Variovorax paradoxus: one gene and its partner. Each later gene encodes a partner of the first gene's protein in a complex. Links are inferred from orthologs where the notes say so. Each region holds a gene or a part of one and is shown on either strand. Other genes may lie near its edges. The genes, in order: accB and accD.

Region 1 (10,669 bases):
CGACAACCAGTTCGACTATCTCGGCCTGCAAACGCTGTACGACCGCTACTTCCTGCACGTGCGCAAGTCGCGCATCGAACTGCCGCAAGCCTTCTTCATGCGCGTGGCCATGGGCCTCTCGCTCGGAGAGATCGACCGCGAAGCCCGCGCCATCGAGTTCTACGAAGTGCTGTCGTCGTTCGACTTCATGTCGAGCACGCCCACGCTGTTCAACGCCGGGACGCTGCGCTCGCAGCTCTCGAGCTGCTACCTGACCACCGTGCCCGACGACCTCGACGGCATCTACGAGTCGATCAAGGAAAACGCCCTGCTCTCCAAGTTTGCGGGCGGCCTGGGCAACGACTGGACCCGCGTGCGCGCACTCGGCAGCCACATCAAGGGCACCAACGGCGAATCGCAGGGCGTGGTGCCGTTCCTCAAGGTGGTGAACGACACCGCCGTGGCGGTGAATCAGGGCGGCAAACGCAAGGGCGCCGTCTGCACATACCTTGAAACCTGGCACCTCGACATCGAGGAGTTCCTGGAGCTGCGCAAGAACACCGGCGACGACCGCCGCCGCACGCACGACATGAACACGGCCAACTGGATTCCCGACCTCTTCATGCGCCGCGTGATGGAAAAGGGCACCTGGACGCTGTTCTCGCCTTCGAACGTGCCCGACCTGCACGACCTGTTCGGCGCCGACTTCGAGAAGGCCTACACCGCCTACGAAGAAAAGGCCGCGCGCGGCGAGATCAAGCCCGCCCGCACCATCCAGGCCTCGGACCTGTGGCGCAAGATGCTCACGATGCTGTTCGAAACCGGGCATCCGTGGATCACTTTCAAGGACGCCTGCAACGTGCGCTCGCCGCAGCAGCACGCCGGCGTGGTTCACTCGTCGAACCTGTGCACCGAGATCACGCTGAACACCAGCGACACCGAAACCGCCGTCTGCAACCTGGGTTCGGTGAACCTGCTGCAGCATCTGAAGGACGGCAAGGTCGACCAGGAAAAGCTCAAGCGCACGATTTCGACGGCCATGCGCATGCTCGACAACGTGATCGACATCAACTACTACGCCGTGAAGAAGGCGCGCGACTCGAACCTGCGCCACCGTCCGGTCGGCCTGGGCCTCATGGGCTTCCAGGACGCGCTGTACGAACTGCGCATTCCCTACGCATCGCAGGAAGCCGTTCAGTTCGCCGACGAATCGATGGAAGCCATCTGCTACCACGCCTACTGGGCATCGACCGAGCTGGCCAGGGAACGCGGCAAGTACTCGAGCTACAAGGGCTCGCTGTGGGACAAGGGCATCCTGCCGATCGACACGCTCGACCTGCTCGAAAAGGCGCGCGGCGGCTACGTCGAGGTCGACCGCTCGTCCACGCTCGACTGGGACGCGCTGCGCCAGAAGATCAAGGCCGACGGCATGCGCAACTCCAACTGCGTGGCCATCGCACCGACCGCGACCATCTCGAACATCATCGGCGTCGACGCCTCCATCGAGCCCTGCTTCGGCAACCTCTCGGTCAAGTCGAACCTGTCGGGCGAGTTCACCGTGATCAACCACTACCTGGTGCGTGACCTGAAGCGCCTGGGCCTGTGGGACGACGTGATGGTCATGGACCTGAAGCACTTCGACGGTTCGCTGCGTCCGATCGACCGCGTGCCGCAAGACGTGAAGGCGCTCTACGCCACCGCGTTCGAAGTGGAAACCACATGGCTCGTCGAAGCCGCCTCGCGTCGCCAGAAGTGGATCGACCAGGCGCAGTCGCTCAACATCTACATGGCCGGCGCTTCGGGCAAGAAGCTCGACGACACCTACAAGCTCGCATGGCTGCGCGGCCTGAAGACCACCTACTACCTGCGCACGCAGAGCGCGACGCACGCCGAGAAATCCACCGTGCAATCGGGCCGCCTCAACGCGGTGTCGTCGGGCAGCGATGCACCCTCGGGCATGAGCGCACTCGACGCAGCAGCTGCCGCGGCGAAGGCGCAGATGAACGCGATTCCCGCCACCGACATCGCGTTCTGCGGCGTGGACGATCCGACCTGCGAAGCATGCCAATGACGCGTGAGTGAAGCGAGCGAGGTCCATGCACAACGCGCGAACCCTCAGTCGATCACGGCATTGACTGACATCGCGCGATGCATGAGAGCAACATAACAACCACATAAATGGAGCGCGACGTGAACGAGCACTTTGCAACTCACATCGTTGCTCCGATAATTGAGCATTGGATTTTTCTATGTTGACCTGGGACGAAGAAGTCAAGCCCTCCTTACCAAAGGATATGCAACAAGGATTGCAGCAACACCACGCATCGACCAGCGGCTTGCCCGCAGGCCGATCGGTGGACGCTCCGACTTCGTCGATTGCACAACCCACGGCTCCCGTCGCGGCGCAGCGCGTCAAGGCATCCGACAAGCGCATCATCAACGGCCAGACCGACGTCAACCAGCTGGTGCCGTTCAAGTACAAGTGGGCCTGGGAAAAATACCTCGCCACCTGCGCCAACCACTGGATGCCGCAAGAGGTGAACATGACGCGCGACATCGCGTTGTGGAAAGACCCGAACGGCCTGACCGAAGACGAGCGCCGCATCGTCAAGCGCAACCTCGGCTTCTTCGTGACCGCCGACTCGCTGGCCGCCAACAACATCGTGCTGGGCACCTACCGCCACATCACGGCGCCCGAATGCCGGCAGTTCCTGCTGCGCCAGGCTTTCGAGGAAGCGATCCACACGCACGCGTACCAGTACATCGTCGAGTCGCTCGGCCTGGACGAGAGCGAGATCTTCAACGCCTACAACGAAGTGCCGTCGATCCGCGAGAAGGACCAGTTCCTGATCCCGTTCATCGACGCCATCAGCGACCCGCTCTTCAAGACCGGCACGCACGAAACCGACCAGACGCTGCTCAAGTCGCTGATCGTGTTCGCCTGCCTGATGGAAGGCCTCTTCTTCTACGTCGGCTTCACGCAAATCCTTGCGCTGGGCCGCCAGAACAAGATGACCGGCGCCGCCGAGCAGTACCAGTACATCCTGCGCGACGAGTCGATGCACTGCAATTTCGGCATCGACCTGATCAACCAGCTCAAGCTCGAGAACCCCGGTCTCTGGACCAACGAGTTCAAGGCGGAGATCAAGGCCCTCTTCATGAAGGCGGTCGAACTCGAGTACAAATACGCCGAAGACACCATGCCGCGCGGTGTGCTCGGCATGAATGCCTCCATGTTCAAGGGCTATCTGCGCTACATTGCCAACCGGCGTGCACAGCAGATCGGCCTCGAAACGCTCTTCCCGAACGAGGAAAACCCGTTCCCCTGGATGAGCGAAATGATTGACCTGAAGAAAGAGCGCAATTTCTTCGAGACCCGCGTGATCGAGTACCAGTCGGGTGGCGCGCTCTCCTGGGATTGAATCTTTCCGACAAGAATTAATGAATTCAAGAATTGCCCTTGCCACCGATCGCGCCGAAGAGCGCGGCATGGATGAGGGCTCAGGTGTTCATGGTGCTGGAGCACAGATTCCAACGCCATGAATCGCTTTGCGCTACCAACGTGCGCGGAGTGCTTCAATAGGTTGATTTTTTCAACTTGATCAAGGAGAAATAGAAATGGCAACTGCAAAGAAAGCGCCGGCTAAGAAAGCCGCTGCAAAGAAGGCTCCGGCAAAGAAGGTCGCGGCCGCTAAGAAGGCTCCGGCAAAGAAGGTAGCTGCGAAGAAGGCTCCGGCCAAGAAGGTCGCCGCCAAGAAGGTAGCCGCCAAGAAGGCGCCTGCGAAGAAGGTAGCCGCGAAGAAGGCAGCTCCGGCCAAGAAGGCCGCTGCCAAGAAGGCTCCGGCGAAGAAGGCCGCAGCGAAGAAGGCTCCTGCCAAGAAGGCGGCGGCGAAGAAGGCTCCGGCGAAGAAGGCCGCTGCCAAGAAGGCCCCTGCGAAGAAGGCTGCCGCCAAGAAGGCTCCTGCCAAAAAGGCTGCGGCCAAGAAAGCCGCGAAAAAGCCCGCTGCCAAGCCTGCCGCTGCTGCCAAGAAGCCTGCTGCGAAGAAGGCCGCCAAGGCAGCACCTGCCGCAGCGCCTGCTCCTGCTGCGCAAACGACGCTGAACCCGCAGGCAGCCTGGCCGTTTCCGACGGCCAGCAAGCCCTGAGTTTCTCAGCGGCCTTGACGGCAAAAAGCCCGGCACCTCACGGTGTCGGGCTTTTTTTATGGGCGCCTGATGAAGAAGGCCAACAACCGGCTCAAAGGCCGAGTGCTTTCCTGTCGACCTGGTAGTTCTGCGGTCCGCGCTGGGCAATCTTGAGCGCGCCGATGCGGTTGCCCAGTGCTGCGCACTGCGCGAGCGGCCATTCCTTCTCGAGACCGAACAGCAGCGCGCCGCGCCACGCGTCGCCGCAACCGGTGGGCTCGACCACCTCGGTCGGCGTCACGCCCGGCACATGCTCGCGCTCGCCATCGGTCCAGACCTCGCAACCGTCGGCCGCCAGCGTCACGACGAGGCCGCGCACGCGTTTCGATATCTCGGCAAGGCTCCAGCCGGTACGCTGCGACAGCATCTTTCCTTCGTAGTCGTTGACCACGACCCAGCTCGCCAGGTCGATGAAGTGCTTGAGCGCCTCGCCGTCGAACATCGGCAGTCCCTGGCCCGGATCGAACACGAACGGAATGCCGGCGGCGGCGAACTGCTCCGCATGCTGCAGCATCGCGTCGCGTCCATCGGGCGCGATGATGCCGACCTTGATGTCGTCGCGCGCGGCCACCTTGGTGATGTGCGCCTGCTGCATCGCACCGGGATGGAAGGCCGTGATCTGGTTGTTGTCGACGTCGTTCATGATCATCGCCTGGGCGGTGAAGGTGTCGCCGAGCTGGCGCACGAACTCCGTGCTGATGCCCAGCGAGCGCATGCGCTCCAGGTAGTCGGCGCCGTCGCTTCCGAGCGTGGCCATCGGCAATGCCGTGCCGCCCAGTGCGTTGAGGCTGTAGGCGATGTTGCCGGCACAGCCACCGAAGTCACGCCGCAAACCCGGCACCAGGAACGATACATTGAGGATGTGCAACTGGTCCGGAAGGATCTGGTCGGCAAACCGGCCCTCGAAGGTCATGATGGTGTCGAACGCGAGGGAACCGCAAATCACTGCTGCCATGGTGTGCCGTTGGTTGAAGATGAAAAGGGAATGAACAAGGCACGCGCGCGAGCGCGGCCTATGGATAGAACGCTTCCACGCGGTAGCCGGCGATGGGCGGGAGCGTGGCCGCTTCCGTTGCGGTCAATGTCAGCGGCAGCGATGCGGCCTGATCGGAGCGCGCCGCAAGCACGGTGGGCGCACCGTAGTCCGCGGCCATCAACACGCGGCGCACCACGGCGCGTTCTTGCGTGTCGAGCAGGGAAAGTTCGACGGCCGGCATGGCGAGCGGAACCGTGGCGCCGTTGCGCAAGGTAAAGCTGAGCCGGTAGTCGTTGTTGCCGGTCTTCTCACGGGCGAAGGCCGCGCCCTCGATCACGACGTCGCCGATCTGGCGCAACGCCGTGAGCTCGCAGCCGGTGAGCCGGCAGAGCGCGGCGAATGCGGGACGCAGGTTCGGCTGCCGGGCCACGATGCCGTCGCGCTCGTGGTGCAAGACCTGCGCGACGAAGAGCACGACGGCCAAGACGGCGAGAAGCCAGAGCCAGAATCGCACGGGGCCGCGCTGCCAGAAACCGCCGTCGCCGGGGCTTGCTTTCCCATCGCCCGAAAAAGGAACCCTGTCCGAATCTTCCGCCTCCTGAAGGGGCGAGGGAAACGGCGACGGGCCCGAGCCGCGCTCCGGCTCACTCGCCTCACGGACCATCGAGGCCGAAGCTTTTGCGGCGACCCGTTCGTCGCGGGCCTTGGCGCTCGCGATCTTGGCCGACTTGATGCGCGCCCGGCGCAGTGCCTTCTGCATCTGTACCTGATCGCGGTCTTGAGTGGACTCGTGCTTTTCATCCTCGACGCTGGCCGATGCCGCCATTTCCCGTGCCTTGATGCGCAAGGCCGGCAACGGGGGAGGCGGTGGTGGCGGCGGCGAAGGCGGGGCCGCAAGATTCAGGTCGATGTTCGGAAACGGCGGCAGCGAACTCACCGGCGGCCGCCATTCGGGCTCGTTCGCCTCGAAGTCGGACCACAATTCGTCGGCCAGGATGCCGTGCGCCGGCAATACGAAGGCCGTCGCGGACGTGGTGGCAGCTGCGGAGCTTGGTGCCGGCGGCGGCGCAGGCCTGGTCTCGGGAAGCGGCGCAGGCGCGAGGAGTTCGTCTATCTCTTGAACCGATGCCGAGGCGGTCGCATCCCGCGGTTCGTCATGCTCCGGTTCATCGTCGAAAAAGTCCGCGTCCTCAGCGGCACTCGGCGACTCTGGCGCGGCCTGCTTGGCCGGCGACGGATGCTGTTCGGGCGGCCCGGGCTCGGCCTCGGGTTTTGCAGAATGCTCCGGCGAAGATGGGGCCGTCGGGGCCGGAGCGCCGTCCGGCGCCTCGTGCAGATCGAGCGTCGCGTCGAACACATGGCTGCAGCGGCCGCAGCGCACCCAGCCATCCGAGATGCGAAGCTGATCGCGCACCACCTTGAAGGTGGTGGCACAGGCGGGGCAACGCGTGACGAGGCTCATGACCGGGCGATTGTAGGGTTGAGCCCTCGCCGCGCGAGTGGACGCAGAGGCGTGAAAGGCGGCTGCGTCTTCAGCAGCGCGCCGTCATCAGGATCCAGCCGTCCTCGGTGTCGCTGACTTCAAGTGCGGCGTACGGCGCGTAGGCCTGCTTCAGCTCGTCGGCCTGCCGCTCCAGGATGCCGGCGAGCACCAGCGATCCGCCTGGCGCCACGTGGTTGCGCAGCAGCGGCGCAAGCACCTTGAGCGGCGTCGCCAGGATGTTGGCCAGCACCGTGTCGTAGCGGCCCTTGGCCGCTTCCGGCAGGCCGGCGTTCAGTTGCACGCCATTCGCTTCGGCGTTGAGGCGGGTCGACGAAACGGCGGCCTCGTCGATGTCGACGGCATCGATATCGCGCGCACCGAACTTCGCCGTCCCGATCGCAAGAATGCCGGAACCGCAGCCGTAGTCGAGAACACGCTGGTCGCCGAATGCGCCCTGCTTCGCAATCCAACGCAGGCACATGCGCGTGGTGGGATGGGTGCCGGTGCCGAAGGCGAGCCCCGGGTCCAGCCGGATGACCTGTTTTGCCTGTTCGGGCGGTTCATGCCAGGTCGGCACGATCCAGAACTCGGGCGTGATCTCGACCGGGGCGAACTGCGACTGCGTGAGCCGCACCCAATCCTGCTCGGGCACCGGCGCCGTGCCGAGCACCGCGCAGCCCTCGAAGAAATCCTGCAGCGCGAGCACCGAGGCGGCCTCCTTCGCGACGGCCTGGTCGGCGAACAGCGCAATCACGCGCGACCGCTGCCAGCCCTCCTTGGGCGGCGGCATGCCGGGCTCGCCGAACAGCGCCTGCTCGGCATCGGTCTGCGCGTCGGCGTCTTCCACCGACACGCTCAGCGCATCGAGGGCGTCGAGCGCATCGCCGAGCATTTCGACCCGGTCTTCCGGCGCCATCAGGCGAAGTTCGAACATGGCGTCGGGTGCCGTTCAGCGCTTGTGCGCCGCCAGCCACTCTTCCAGATAGTGGATGTTGGTGCCGCCGCTCATGAACTTGGCGTCGACCATCAGCTCGCGGTGCAGCGGAATGTTGGTCTGGATGCCTTCGATCACGGTTTCGTTCAGCGCCGTGCGCATGCGCGCCATGGCCTGCTCGCGCGTGTCGCCGTAGACAATGATCTTGCCGATCATCGAGTCGTAGTTCGGCGGCACGAAATAGTTGGTGTACGCGTGCGAATCGACACGCACCCCAGGGCCGCCCGGCGGGTGCCACATGGTGATGCGGCCCGGCGACGGCGTGAACTTCCACGCGTCCTCGGCATTGATGCGGACCTCGATGGCATGGCCGCGCATCTCGATCTGGCGCTGCGTGAACGGCAACTTCTCGCCGGCGGCTACCGTGATCTGCGTCTTCACGATGTCGATGCCAGTGGTGAACTCAGTCACCGGATGCTCCACCTGCACGCGCGTGTTCATTTCGATGAAATAGAACTCGCCGTTCTCGTAGAGGAACTCGAAGGTGCCGGCGCCGCGGTAGCCGATCTTCTTGCAGGCCGCGGCGCAACGCTCGCCGATCTTCTCGATCAGCTTGCGCGGAATGCCGGGGGCCGGCGATTCCTCGATCACCTTCTGGTGGCGGCGCTGCATGGAGCAGTCGCGCTCGCCCAGGTAGACAGCGTTCTTGTGCTTGTCGGCGAGGATCTGGATCTCGATGTGGCGCGGGTTCTGGAGAAACTTCTCCATGTACACGGCCGGATTGCTGAAGGCCGCACCAGCCTCCGCCTTGGTCATCTGGATCGCGTTGATCAGCGCCGCCTCGGTGTGCACCACGCGCATGCCGCGGCCACCGCCGCCGCCCGCCGCCTTGATGATGACCGGATAGCCGATGGCACGGGCGATGCGCTTGTTGGTGGCGGCGTCGTCCGAGAGCTCACCCTCGGAGCCGGGCACGCAAGGCACGCCGGCCTTGATCATGGCCTGCTTGGCCGAGACCTTGTCACCCATCGTGCGGATGTTGTCGGGCGTCGGGCCGATGAACTGGAAGCCGCTCTGCTCCACGCGCTCGGCGAAGTTGGCGTTCTCGCTGAGGAAGCCGTAGCCGGGGTGGATGGCTTCGGCATCGGTCACTTCGGCGGCCGAAATGATCGCCGGCATGTTGAGATAGCTCAGCGCCGAGGGTGCCGGGCCGATGCAGACCGCTTCCTGCGCCAGCTTGACGTACTTGGCGTCGCGATCGGCTTCGGAATAGACCATCACGGCCTTGATGCCCATCTCGCTGCAGGCGCGCTGAATCCGGAGGGCGATTTCGCCGCGATTGGCAACCAGTATCTTCTTAAACATGTGCGCCCCCGCGGCTGCATCGCCCGCACGCTGTGCGTGCCAGGGCAATTCGACGGCCTTCGCCCGTCCGCGCCGAGGCGCGAGCCCCCCGGTTCGCAACCAGAATCTTCTTGGACATGGTCACTCGATGATGAACAGGGGCTGGCCGTATTCGACCGCCTGACCGTTTTCGCCGAGGATCTGGGTGATCGTGCCGGACTTGTCCGCTTCGATTTCGTTGAGGATCTTCATCGCTTCGATGATGCAGATGGTGTCGCCCTCGTTGACCTTGCTGCCGACTTCGACGAAAGCGGCGGCGCCGGGGCTGGACGAACGGTAGAACGTTCCGACCATCGGCGACTTGACCGCGTGGCCGGCCGGTGCGGCTTCGACCGCGGGAGCACTGGCGGCCGGTGCGGCGGCTGCACCGGCGACCGGGGCGGCCGTGGGAGGGGCTGCCAAGGTTTGCACATACTGCACCGGGGCGGCGCCGCCGCCCTTGACGATGCGAACCTTGCCTTCGGTTTCGGTGATTTCCAGTTCGGAAATATTGGATTCAGACACCAGATCGATCAGTGTCTTGAGTTTGCGCAGATCCATGAGGCTCCAGTGCCGACTTTGCCGGTCATTAGGATGTAACTTGGCTAAAAATCGTTGATCTTTAGCGATTGGCGGCGAATGCCGAGGTGTATCTGATTCTAACCGTGAACCAGTTCACGCCGCCAAGCGTCGAGGTCGGCAGGTTCCAGCTTGCCCATTTTACGAGCCGCCACGGTGCCAGCGCCGTCCAGGACGAGCGTGAAAGGCAATCCGCCAGTGGTATTGCCGAGATTTTTGACCAATTCCGTTCCCTGCAGGCCGGCCAGTCCGATGGCGTAGGCAACAGGGGTTTTCTGCAGGAACTTGCGCACAGCACTCGGCTGATCGATGGCCAAGCCCACAACTTGCCAGCCGTTGCCGCCATTTTCACGAAAAAAGCGGTCAATCATCGGCATCTCTTCGACGCAGGGCGGACACCAGGTGGCCCAGAAATTCAGCAGCAGCGGTTTGCCGCGCAAACTGGAAAACACCAGTTCACCACCCTCGGGACGGTCGAAGCGCTGATCCCAGAAGGCCGCATCCAGGACCTCGCTCTTCGTCCCGCTGCCGCGCTCACGCCACCATGCGCCGCCCAGTCCCGCCGCAGCGGCCGCAACTGCCACGCCGCCATACAGGAGGCGCCGCCGTGTGGGCGAAGAAATCATTCACTTGTCCTTTTCTCTTTCAATCAACCGGCGCAGCGCGGCCAGGTCACCGCGCGGTGTGCGTCCCTGGGCATCGGGCCGAAGCGCCCCGCGCAGATCGTCGAGGTCATACACCAGCAGGTGCACCCCGATCTCTTCGCCAAGCGCGCGGCTCGCGGCATGCACGCTCAGGGCCTCGACTTGCTCACCGTGAAAACCGGTGACCATGCGCGGCTCGTAGTCCACATGGTGGTCGATCAGGGCAATTTCGGCCGACTTGGAATCATCGCAGAACAACTGAATATAAATGTCTGACAGCCGCGTGGCCGTGCCGTGCCAGACGGCGCCCCCGATGTGCGGGCGAAACGCCGCCATGCGCTCCATCCATTCGAGAGCGAGCAGCCGCAAGGCATGCAGTTCCTGCGGCTGGGTGTCGGCGCAATAAAGCGCGATGTAGTCACGCACTTCCGCTTCGACCTCGTCGTTGTTCGGCAGCGCCGTGCGCGACGACAGGCCAAGATCGCGCACCGCCCGGCGCTTGGCCG
Region 2 (10,163 bases), 540 kb from region 1 along the record:
CGACGCCCGTCAATCCTGTGCGATACGCTATGAAAAAGCTAGCGACTTATTCAGCGATACCCGCACGTGCCAGCAGATCGCTGACCAGTTCGAGCCGCATCAGCGGACTGTCGAGCGCCATGAGCCGTTGCCGCAGTTCGAGCTGCATGGGCACCAGTTCGCACCAGCGGTTGGCGACCCAGCCGCAATCGTTGAACTCATAGGGCTCGCCGATGGGCAGGCGCACGGCTTCCGCGCCCTGCGCGCGGCGGCGTTCTTCGAGCGTGTCGACCAGGCGCCGGAGCGCCGTGGCCGTGTGCTGGAGATCGTCGGGAATTTCGAGCGCGGTGTCCGCGGGCACGGCTTCCACTTCGGCCACCCACAAACCGTATTTCTGCAGCTCGGTATGGCGAACCCGGAAACGCTGTGTGCCGATGCATTCGATCTGGAGCAGGCCGCTTTGCGGCGAATCGAATTCACGGATGACGGCCAGCGTGCCGATGGCCGCAAAGCTTTCCGCGTCGGCGCCGGCCTTGCGCACCTCGCTGCCGCTCGTGAGGCTGACCACGCCGAACGGCGCATCGGCCTTGCGGCATTTGCCGACCATGTCGAGATAACGTACCTCGAAAATACGCAGGGGAAGCACGCCGCCGGGGAACAGAACCGTACCGAGCGGGAACAATGGCAGTGAATGCAGAAGGGGCTGTGTCGTCATCGAAGAACCTTGCATGGCTATCATCGCATTCCGCTCACGACCCTGCCCCATGCTCTACCAGATCCCCTCGTTCCTTCTCGACGTGATCGTCGGCCTGCTCGGCGGCGCTTGCCTGCTGCGCCTTTACATGCAGTACCACCGGGTGCCGTTCGGCAATCCGCTCGGGCGCTTCGTGTTCGCGATGACCGACTGGATCGTGCTGCCGCTGCGCCGCATCGTGCCGTCGGTCAAGCGCTGGGACCTGGCGAGCGCGATCGCGGCCTGGCTCCTGGTGATCGTGAAGTTCCTGCTGCTGTGGCTGCTGATCGGCAACCTGGGGCGTATTGCCGCCTTGCCGCTGGTCTCGCTGGTGGGGTTGCTGCAGCTTGCGGTGTCGGGCCTCACCGCGCTGCTGGTGGTCTATGCCGTGCTGTCGTGGATACCGGGGGCGTCGCCGATGCTGCTCGACCTGATTTCGCGGCTGGCGGAGCCGCTGGTGCGGCCGTTCAGGCGCTTCATTCCGCTGATTGGCGGCGTGGACCTGTCGCCCCTGGCCGCCATCGTGGTGCTGCAGGTGATTGCCATCGTGCTGGGCAACCTGCTGGTCTGGGCCTACCGGCTGGGCTGAGGCCCTCCGGCAGGATTCTTGTCAGATGACGGCGTCGGCTGGCTGGCGCAGCAGCATCGCGAGCGTGCTCGCAATGGTCTTGCGCAGCTCGCGGCGGTCGCTGATGAAGTCGATCGCGCCCTTGGTCTGCAGGAACTCCGCGCGCTGAAAGCCCTCGGGCAGCGTCACGCGCACGGTCGACTCGATCACGCGCGGGCCGGCAAAGCCGATCAGCGCCTTGGGCTCGGCAATGACCACGTCGCCCACGAAGGCGAAGCCGGCCGAAACGCCGCCCATGGTGGGGTCGGTCAGCACGCTGATGTAGGGCAGGCCCTTCTTCGCAAGACGCGTGAGCGCCGCGTTGGTCTTGGCCATCTGCATCAGCGAGAGCAGGCCTTCCTGCATGCGCGCGCCGCCGGTGGCGGTGAAGCAGATGAAAGGCACCTTCTGCTCGATGGCCGTTTCGACGCCGCGCACGAAGCGCTCGCCGACCACGCTGCCCATGCTGCCGCCCATGAATTCGAATTCGAAGCAGGCCACGACCACGCTGATGCTGTGGACCGAGCCGCCCATGACGACCAGCGCGTCGGTTTCGCCGGTGTTCTCGAGCGCTTCCTTGAGCCGCTCGGGGTACCGGCGGCTGTCCTTGAACTTGAGCGCGTCGACGGGAAGCACTTCCTGGCCGAGTTCATAGCGGCCTTCGGCGTCGAGAAAAGCATCGAGCCGTGCGCGGGCGCCGATGCGGTGGTGGTGGCTGCAGCTCGGGCAGACGTTCTGGTTGTGCTCGAGATCGGTCTTGTAGAGCACCGTCTCGCAGGCGGGGCATTTGATCCACAGGCCCTCGGGCACCTGGCGGCGCTCCGACGGGTCGGTTTGTGCGATCTTGGCGGGTAGCAGTTTTTCAAGCCAGCTCATAGGACTCCGGAATTAGCTCCCCTCTCCCGCATGCGGGAGAGGGGCTGGGGGTGAGGGCAGCCGTGATTATCGGCCAGCCGCATTCTTGGCGGTAGCCGCCGGCAGGGCGTCCAGCGCCTCGCGGATGCCAGCGAGAAATTCGCGCACCGCCGGCACGACTTTCTCGCGCGGCTGTCCGTCGATCAGCTGGATGATCTTCGTGCCGATCACGACCGCATCCGCCGCCGAACCCACGGCCTGCGCCGTGCGCGCGTCGCGGATGCCGAAGCCCACGCCGACCGGGATGCTCACATGCGCGCGGATGCGCGGGATCATCTGGCCGACCGCTTCGGTGTCGAGGTGGCCTGCGCCCGTCACGCCCTTGAGCGACACGTAGTAGACATAGCCGCTTGCGATGCGTGCGACCTGCGCCATGCGCTCGCTGGTGCTGGTGGGGGCCAGCAGGAAGATCAGGTCGATGCCCGCGGCCTTGAGCTCCGCGGCGAAGTCCTCGCACTCCTCGGGCGGGTAGTCGACCACCAGGAGGCCGTCGACGCCGGCGGCCGATGCGTCGCGGATGAAGGCCTTCTTGCCGTGCACCAGGTCGTAGCGCTCGACCGGATTGGCGTAGCCCATCAGCACCACGGGCGTGGTCGCGTCCTTCTGTCGGAAGGTGGCCACGATGGCGAGCACTTGCTTCATGCCGACGCCCAGGGCCAACGCGACTTCACCGGCTTTCTGGATCACGGGGCCGTCGGCCATGGGGTCGGAGAAGGGCACCCCGAGCTCGATCACGTCGGCACCCGCTTCGACCATGCCGTGCATCAGTTCGGGCGTGATGTCGGCGTAGGGAAAACCGGCCGTCACGTAAGGAATGAGCGCGCGGCGACCGTCTTTCTTCAGCGCGTCGAAGGTGGCGGCAATGCGGCTCATCACTTGCCTCCCTTCACACTGAGGCCGCGCATCGAGGGCCGGTCGTAGAAGTCGACGCCCGACAGGTCGGCCACGGTGCCGATGTCCTTGTCGCCGCGGCCCGAGAGGTTCACCAGGATCGACTGGTCCGGCCGCATGGTCTTCGCGAGTTTCATCGCATAGGCCATCGCGTGGCTCGATTCGAGGGCCGGGATGATGCCTTCGGTGCGGCACAGGTAGTGAAAGGCTTCGAGCGCCTCGGCATCGGTGATGCCGACGTACTCCGCGCGGCCGATGTCGGCCAGGTGCGCATGCTCGGGTCCCACGCCCGGGTAGTCGAGTCCGGCGCTGATGCTGTGGGTTTCGGTGATCTGGCCGTCTTCGTTCTGCAGCAGGTAGGTGCGGTTGCCGTGCAGCACACCCGGACTGCCGCGCAGGATCGACGCCGAGTGCTTGCCGCTGTCGAGCCCTTCACCCGCGGCCTCAACGCCGATCAGGCGCGTGCCCGCGAACGGAATGTAGGGGTGGAAGATGCCCATCGCGTTGCTGCCGCCGCCCACGCAGGCCACCACCACGTCGGGCTGCCGGCCTTCGGCCTCGCCGGTGATGCCTTGCGCCGCGAGCATGGCGGGCATCTGGTCGATGCACTCGGTGCCGATCACGCTCTGGAAGTCGCGCACCATCGTCGGGTACGGGTGCGGGCCGGCCACGGTGCCGATGATGTAGAAGGTGTTTTCCACGTTGGTCACCCAGTCGCGCATGGCCTCGTTGAGCGCGTCCTTCAGCGTCTTGCTGCCCGATTCCACCGGCACCACCGTGGCGCCGAGCAGGTTCATGCGGTAGACGTTCGGGCTCTGGCGCTTCACGTCCTGGCTGCCCATGTAGACCACGCATTCGAGGCCGTAGCGTGCGCAGATGGTGGCGGTGGCCACGCCGTGCTGGCCGGCGCCGGTTTCGGCGATCACGCGGGGCTTGCCCATGCGGCGCGCGAGCATCGCCTGGCCGATCACGTTGTTGATCTTGTGCGCCCCGGTGTGATTCAAGTCTTCGCGCTTCAGGTAGATCTGGGCGCCGCCCATCTCGCGGCTGGTGCGCGCGGCGTGGTAGACCGGCGAGGGCCGGCCGACGAAGTGCTTCAGCTCGTAGTGGAACTCGGCGAGAAACGCCGGATCGTCCTTGAACTTGGCGTATGCATCGCGCAGCTCGTTGATCGCATGGGTGAGCGTTTCGCTCGCGAAGGTGCCGCCGTACTTGCCGAAGTGGCCGGTGGCGTCGGGTTGCTGATAATTGTCTTGCATGGTTCTCGATCGTTGGGCCGCAGCCCGAATCACGATCGGGTGCGGCGGCTAGCTGGAGAAGGAGGCGTCGGCGGCCCTGACGGCGGCGACGAACTGCCGGATCTTTCCGGCATCCTTCAGGCCCTTGTTTCCCGGGCCATCGATTTCGACGCCCGAGCTCACATCAACGGACAGCGTCTTGCAGCGTGTCCGCAGGATGCGAATGCCATCGCTCACGTTTGCAGGTGTGAGCCCACCACTCAAGACGAGGTGAGCGTCGACGGCGGGTGGAAGAAGTGACCAATCGAATGCCTTGCCGCCACCGCCAAAACCTTCGACATGGGCGTCGAGCAGGATGGCCTGGGCGTGGGAGTAATCGGACGCGTATTTTACGAGGTCGAAGCCCGCTCCGGCAGCCCCGAGCGGAATACGGGCGGCGCGCATGTAGCGGAAACGGCCCAGACGGCAGGCTTCTTCGCATTGCTGCGGCGTTTCGTCGCCGTGAAATTGAGCGATGGCGCCCTTCACCCGGGCAAGCGAAGCTATGACTTTCGGAGCATCCTCGTTGACGAACAGCAGCACCGGCGTGATGAAGGGCGGCAGGCGCGACGCCAGCTCGGCGGCGCGCTCGGCCGTGACGGCGCGCGGGCTCGCGGCGTAAAGCACGAACCCCACCGCATCGGCGCCGGCCTCGACCGCGGCATCCACGTCGGCCTCGCGCGTGAGGCCGCAGATCTTGATTCGGGTGCGGGGAGCGGCAGTCATGGCGGCCCATCATAAGGAGCGCCGCCGCCCTGCAGCGTGGCCTCGGCCGGCAGACCCCACTTGGCGTCGTACAAAGGCCCGAGAAAGTACAGCCCGTCGGCGGAGAAGGTGGGCGCAGCCACCTTGCGGCTGCGCGCCTCGAGCACCTCGGCGATCCATTCGGGCCGCTCGTCGCCGCGCCCGATGCGCACCAGGCAACCCATCAGGTTGCGGATCATGTGGTGCAGGAAGGCGTCAGCCTCGAACTCGAAATGCCAGCGGCAGCGGTCGCCGCTGCCGACGCGCGTGATCTCGATGCGCCGCAAGTCCTTGACCGGCGAGCGTGCCTGGCAGGCCGAGGCGCGAAAAGAGCTGAAGTCGTGGCGGCCCACCAGCAGGGCGGCCGCGGCGCGCATCGCATCGCCGTCGAGCGCGTGCATCGACCAGCCGACCCGGCCCGAATCGAGGCTGGGCCGCACGGGCGATTGCGACAGTACGTAGAGGTAGCGGCGGGCCAGCGCGCTGGCGCGGCAATGGAATTCGTCGGGCACCGGCTGCGCCCACTGCACGGCGATGTCGTCGGGCAGGTAGCGGTTGGTGCCGCGCATCCAGGAAAAGGGTTCGCGTTCGACGTCGGTGTCGAAGTGCACCACCTGCATCAGCGCATGCACGCCGGCATCGGTGCGGCCGGCGCACAGCGTGCCGATGGGCTGCGCAGCGAACTTGGCAAGCGCGGCTTCCAGCTTGTCCTGCACCGTGCGGCCCGAGCGCTGGCTTTGCCAGCCCTCGTACGCCTGGCCGTTGTAGCGGATGCCGAGCGCCAGCCTCACGAATTCGAAAAGTCGGGGAACGAGCCCCGCTCAGCGCAGCTCGGCGAGCAGTTGCCTGGCCTCGGACTTGAGGTCGCCAGCGCTTTCAGCCTCGACTTCCTCGACCAGCGAGCGGGCGCCTTCGACGTCGCCGATGGCCTGCAGTTCGCGAGCCAGCGACAGCTTGACCGCATGGGGGCTGTCGTCGCCGTCGTCTTCTTCCGGCATGGCCGCAGCCGGCCTCGTTGCTTCGGCGGTGCCGGCGGTCGGGCGGCTGGGAAGGCCGGCCAGCGCGCTCATGTCGAATTCGATGAAGCCCGAGTCCGCCGGAAGACCGCCGCGCAGCACGGCCGGGCGGGTGTTGTCGTCGGCTTCGTTCAGCGCCGAGGGGCGAGTGATCGGCGCCAGCGCTCCGGGGGCGGTGTCGAAGTCGTTTTCCAGGTCGACCGGCGCCGGTGCATGCGCATGGCCGTTGGAGAGGGGCGCGGCCGCTGCGGGCGCGTAGGCAGTCTTCGGCAGGCTGGCGCTCACCGGCGCGGGGCTCGTCGCGAGTGCTGCCGGCTGGCTCAGGTCGAGGTCGAAGTCCAGCGGGGCGACCGAGGGCATGAAGGCCGGCGCGGCTGCCGCAACCGCCACGGGGGCGGGCGCTGCCGCCGGGGGAACCGCGGCAACGGGCTTGGCTGCCGTGGCCAGCGCGCCTGCAAAGGCGGCGCTTTCGGCCTGGCTCACGCCGCCGCGGGCGGTGCCCGATTCGTACAGCGGATTGCCCGGATCGAGGTCCTTGCCCATGTCGACCACGCGGTTCCAGTCGGAGCCGGCGCCGTTGGTCAGCTTGTGCACTTCGGTCGCGAGGCCTTCATAGGCGCGGACGTCGCGGCGCTTGGCGTGAATTTCGAGCAGCTTGAGGTGAATGGCCGTGCGGTCTGGATTCACGCGCAGCGCTTCGCGGAGGATTTCCTCGGCCTGCAGGTCGCGGCCATAGGCCAGGTACACGTCGGCTTCGGCGACCGGGTCGACATCGCCCGCGTCGAGCTGGCTCGGCGAGTACGACAGCGACGAGACGGTGGAATCGCCGCGGTGCTTGGTGTCGACCGATTCACCGCCGCTGGCGCCGAAGAACGAGTCTTTCGGAATGCGGCTTTCGAGGAACACGCTTTCGCTCATTTCCTCGCGCCGGCGGCCCAGCACGCGGTACAGCAGGAAGCCGATCAGCAGGGCGATCAGCGCCGCGCCGGCCAGCATCAGCGGGTTGTCCATCAATTCGTCGAAGAAGCTGCGCTCGACCGGGGGCGGTGGGGCCGCCTTGACGACTGGCTTGGGCGCCGGTGCGGGAGCCGCTGCACTCGCTGCCGCTGCCGGAGCGCCCGGCATGGTTTCGGCCGACGCCGCGGCGTCAGGCGCTGCGGCGGTGGGGGCTGCTGCCGGCGTGACCGGTGCCGCGGGTGCCGTTGTGTCTGCCGGCGCCGTAGCGGTGGGCGTTGCTGCAGGCGTTGCAGCTGGAGCGGCAGGTGTGGCGGTTGTCACTGGAGCAGCAGCGGGCGCCGCAGCCGTGGCGGGCGCGGCCGGTGCCGGGCTGGTCGCCGCTGGCGATGCCGTGGCTGCCACGCCCGGGTTGGGAACCGGAATGCCAGGCGCTGCCGGCGCCGGGGCTGGAGCGGCGGCCGGTGCTGCCGAACCGGTGGCCGACTTGAGCTTGGCCAGTTCGTTGATGTTCTTCGACAGCTCGGCAACGCGGTTGTTGCTCTCCTGCGCCTGGCGGGTCTGCGCGACCTTTTCGTCGGCGGCCCGGGTGGCGGCGCTGCCTTGCGAAATCGTCAGCTTGTCGGGTACGCTCGCCGCGGCGTTGCGGTCTTCGACATTGGCCTGCACCTTGCCTGAGGCGTTGCGGCCAGCGGCGGCCACGTTCGCGGTGGGCGCGTTCTCGGCGAGGCGTTGGCGGTAGGCGCCGAAGTCGCGGCTTTGCGCGGTGATGGTGCGCCGTGCTTCCGCGGTCGGAACGGCACCGGCTTCGGCGGCGCTCGGCAGATCGAGCACGGCACCGGCCTTCATGCGGTTGATGTTGCCGCCGATGAAGGCATCGGGGTTGGCAAGCAGGAGCGCCACCAGCATCTGGTCGAGCGAGATGTCGGCCGCCTTGTGGGCGCTGGCGATCTTGCCGGCGGTGTCGCCGCGCTGCACGGTGACTTGCTCGCCGCCACCGGCCGGGCGAGCCGGGGCCGCAGCGCTGGGTGCTTGCGGTGCTGCCGAAGCAGGCGCCGGTGCTGCTGGCGCGGTAACCGGTGCAACGGGCGCTCGCTCGCGGCGTGCTGCGCGTGCCGCAGCTGCGCCCGAACGCTCTGCGGGCGGCGTGCTGATCTGCGGCGAAGAGGGGGCAACTGGCGCGCTCGGCGCCGCCTGGCGGGTCACGGGCGGATCGAGCAGCACCGTGTAGTCGCGCACCATGCGGCCGGAGGAACCGTTGGCTTCGAGCAGTAGGTCGACGAACGGGTCGTTGAGCGGACGCGTGCCGGTCAACCGCACGACGTATTGGCCGCCGGCGCGGCGTTGCAGCGTGGCCTTGACGTCGCTCAATGCGGCGTTGTACGGAACGCCCGCGTTCTTGAAGGCGTCGGCGCTGGCGACGTTGATCTTCAGGCTTTCCGCTTCCGCGGCCGCCATTTCAGTCACGTCGATTTCAGCGCGAAGCGGCTCGCCCAGTGCCGACTGCACCTTCAACTGGCCCAGCGCAAAGGCGCTGGCATCGGTGCTTGCAACGCCCAGGGCCACCGCCATGGCGGCACCTAGAACGGAAAGGCGAAGACCTTTCAAGGGCAGAGAGGGGCGAGCGGCCGATGGGCGGGCCGCGGGCAACAGATGTCTTGTCATGCTGATAGGGGCGGCTCAGGCCCAGAAATTGTAAGAGGACGTTAGCACCAACACCGGGTACTGACAAGGCGGTGCGCCTGTTCTACCCAGTGCGCGCATACTTACGCACACATCTTCTGTTGCCATAAGGCAACATTTCGGGCTTGTGGTGAGCCGCTGCGCCCCCAATCAAGCCTCGAGCAAGATGCGCAGCGTGCGGCGCAGCGGTTCGGCAGCGCCCCACAACAGCTGGTCGCCGATGGTGAAGGCGCCGACGTATTCGGGGCCCATCGCAAGCTTGCGAATGCGGCCCACGGGGATGTTCATGGTACCTGTCACGGTCACAGGCGTCAGATCCTTGAGGGTGGCCTCGCGGGTGTTCGGCACCACCTTCGCCCAGGGGTTGTCCGCGGCGATCATGGCCTCGATGTCGGCGAGCGGCACGTCCTTCTTGAGCTTGAAGGTCAGCGCCTGGCTGTGGCAGCGCATCGCGCCAACGCGCACGCAGAAGCCGTCGACCGGCACGGCGGCGGTGCCGAAGCCCGCGCCTTGGCCGAGGATCTTGTTGGTTTCGGCGCCGGCCTTCCACTCTTCCTTGGACATGCCGTCGCCCAGGTCCTTGTCGATCCAGGGGATCAGCGAACCACCGAGCGGAGCACCGAAGTTGGCCGTTTCGGCCGCGCTCAGGTTCTGCTGCTTGTGCAGCACCTTGCGGTCAATTTCAAGAATGGCGGACTTGGGGTCGTCGAGCAACGCGCGCACCTCGGTGTTGAGGGTGCCGAATTGCGTCAGCAGTTCGCGCATGTGCTGCGCACCGCCGCCCGAAGCGGCCTGGTAGGTCATGCTGGTCATCCACTCGACCAGGCCGGCCTTGTAGAGGGCGCCCACGCCCATGAGCATGCAGCTCACGGTGCAGTTGCCGCCGATCCAGTTCTTGCCGCCCTTGGCGAGCGCGTTCTGGATCACCGGCAGGTTGACCGGATCGAGCACGATGACCGCATCGTCCTGCATGCGCAGGGTGGAGGCGGCGTCGATCCAGTGGCCGCTCCAGCCGGCGGCGCGCAGCTTGGGGAATACCTCGCTGGTGTAGTCGCCGCCCTGGCAGGTGATGATGATGTCGCACTTCTTCAGTGCGTCGATGTCGTTCGCATCCTTCAGCGCGGTTTCGTTCTTCGCCATGGCCGGGGCCTTGCCGCCGGCGTTGGAGGTCGAGAAGAACAGCGGCTCGATGAGCCCGAAATCGCCTTCGGCCTGCATGCGGTCCATCAGGACCGAGCCGACCATGCCGCGCCAGCCTACGAGGCCGACCAGAGGTTGAGATGCGTTCGCCATTTCAGTTTGCCCTATTAAAAGAAAGAAAAAAGTTGTCTTTTCTTGCCCCCGACTCGTCGAGCCGGGGAGGG

Evidence for each region.
Region 2: the proteins of accB (region 1) and accD are in contact, whole or in part, in a solved structure (PDB 8UXZ), measured with the Escherichia coli proteins. The link is inferred for Variovorax paradoxus from one-to-one orthologs.

The regions. Positions count from the first base shown.
Region 1 is NZ_JAUSXG010000001.1:4,288,571-4,299,239, forward strand. What follows is about bases 7,773-10,632. They hold accB (acetyl-CoA carboxylase biotin carboxyl carrier protein), read right to left. Parts: upstream 9,502-10,632; coding sequence 9,043-9,501; downstream 7,773-9,042. Other genes in these bases: accC (acetyl-CoA carboxylase biotin carboxylase subunit), read right to left, coding at 7,773-8,922; QFZ42_RS20635 (TlpA family protein disulfide reductase), read right to left, coding at 9,600-10,145; QFZ42_RS20640 (hypothetical protein), read right to left, coding at 10,146-10,632. In the rest of the region: QFZ42_RS20595 (ribonucleoside-diphosphate reductase subunit alpha), read left to right, coding at 1-2,050; QFZ42_RS20600 (ribonucleotide-diphosphate reductase subunit beta), read left to right, coding at 2,229-3,401; QFZ42_RS20605 (histone H1-like DNA-binding protein), read left to right, coding at 3,598-4,125; QFZ42_RS20610 (carbohydrate kinase family protein), read right to left, coding at 4,217-5,119; QFZ42_RS20615 (zinc-ribbon and DUF3426 domain-containing protein), read right to left, coding at 5,178-6,602; prmA (50S ribosomal protein L11 methyltransferase), read right to left, coding at 6,673-7,557; more of accC, read right to left, coding at 7,573-7,772; more of QFZ42_RS20640, read right to left, coding at 10,633-10,669. UniProt on the Escherichia coli protein: This protein is a component of the acetyl coenzyme A carboxylase complex; first, biotin carboxylase catalyzes the carboxylation of the carrier protein and then the transcarboxylase transfers the carboxyl group to form malonyl-CoA.
Region 2 is NZ_JAUSXG010000001.1:3,748,440-3,758,602, reverse strand. The notes cover bases 260-3,246. They hold accD (acetyl-CoA carboxylase, carboxyltransferase subunit beta), read right to left. Parts: upstream 2,196-3,246; coding sequence 1,323-2,195; downstream 260-1,322. Other genes in these bases: trpB (tryptophan synthase subunit beta), read right to left, coding at 3,107-3,246; trpA (tryptophan synthase subunit alpha), read right to left, coding at 2,262-3,107; QFZ42_RS18055 (YggT family protein), read left to right, coding at 744-1,301; QFZ42_RS18060 (LON peptidase substrate-binding domain-containing protein), read right to left, coding at 260-694. Outside these bases: more of QFZ42_RS18060, read right to left, coding at 47-259; more of trpB, read right to left, coding at 3,247-4,384; QFZ42_RS18035 (phosphoribosylanthranilate isomerase), read right to left, coding at 4,433-5,128; tRNA pseudouridine(38-40) synthase TruA, read right to left, coding at 5,125-5,937; QFZ42_RS18025 (FimV/HubP family polar landmark protein), read right to left, coding at 5,968-8,688; asd (aspartate-semialdehyde dehydrogenase), read right to left, coding at 8,950-10,092.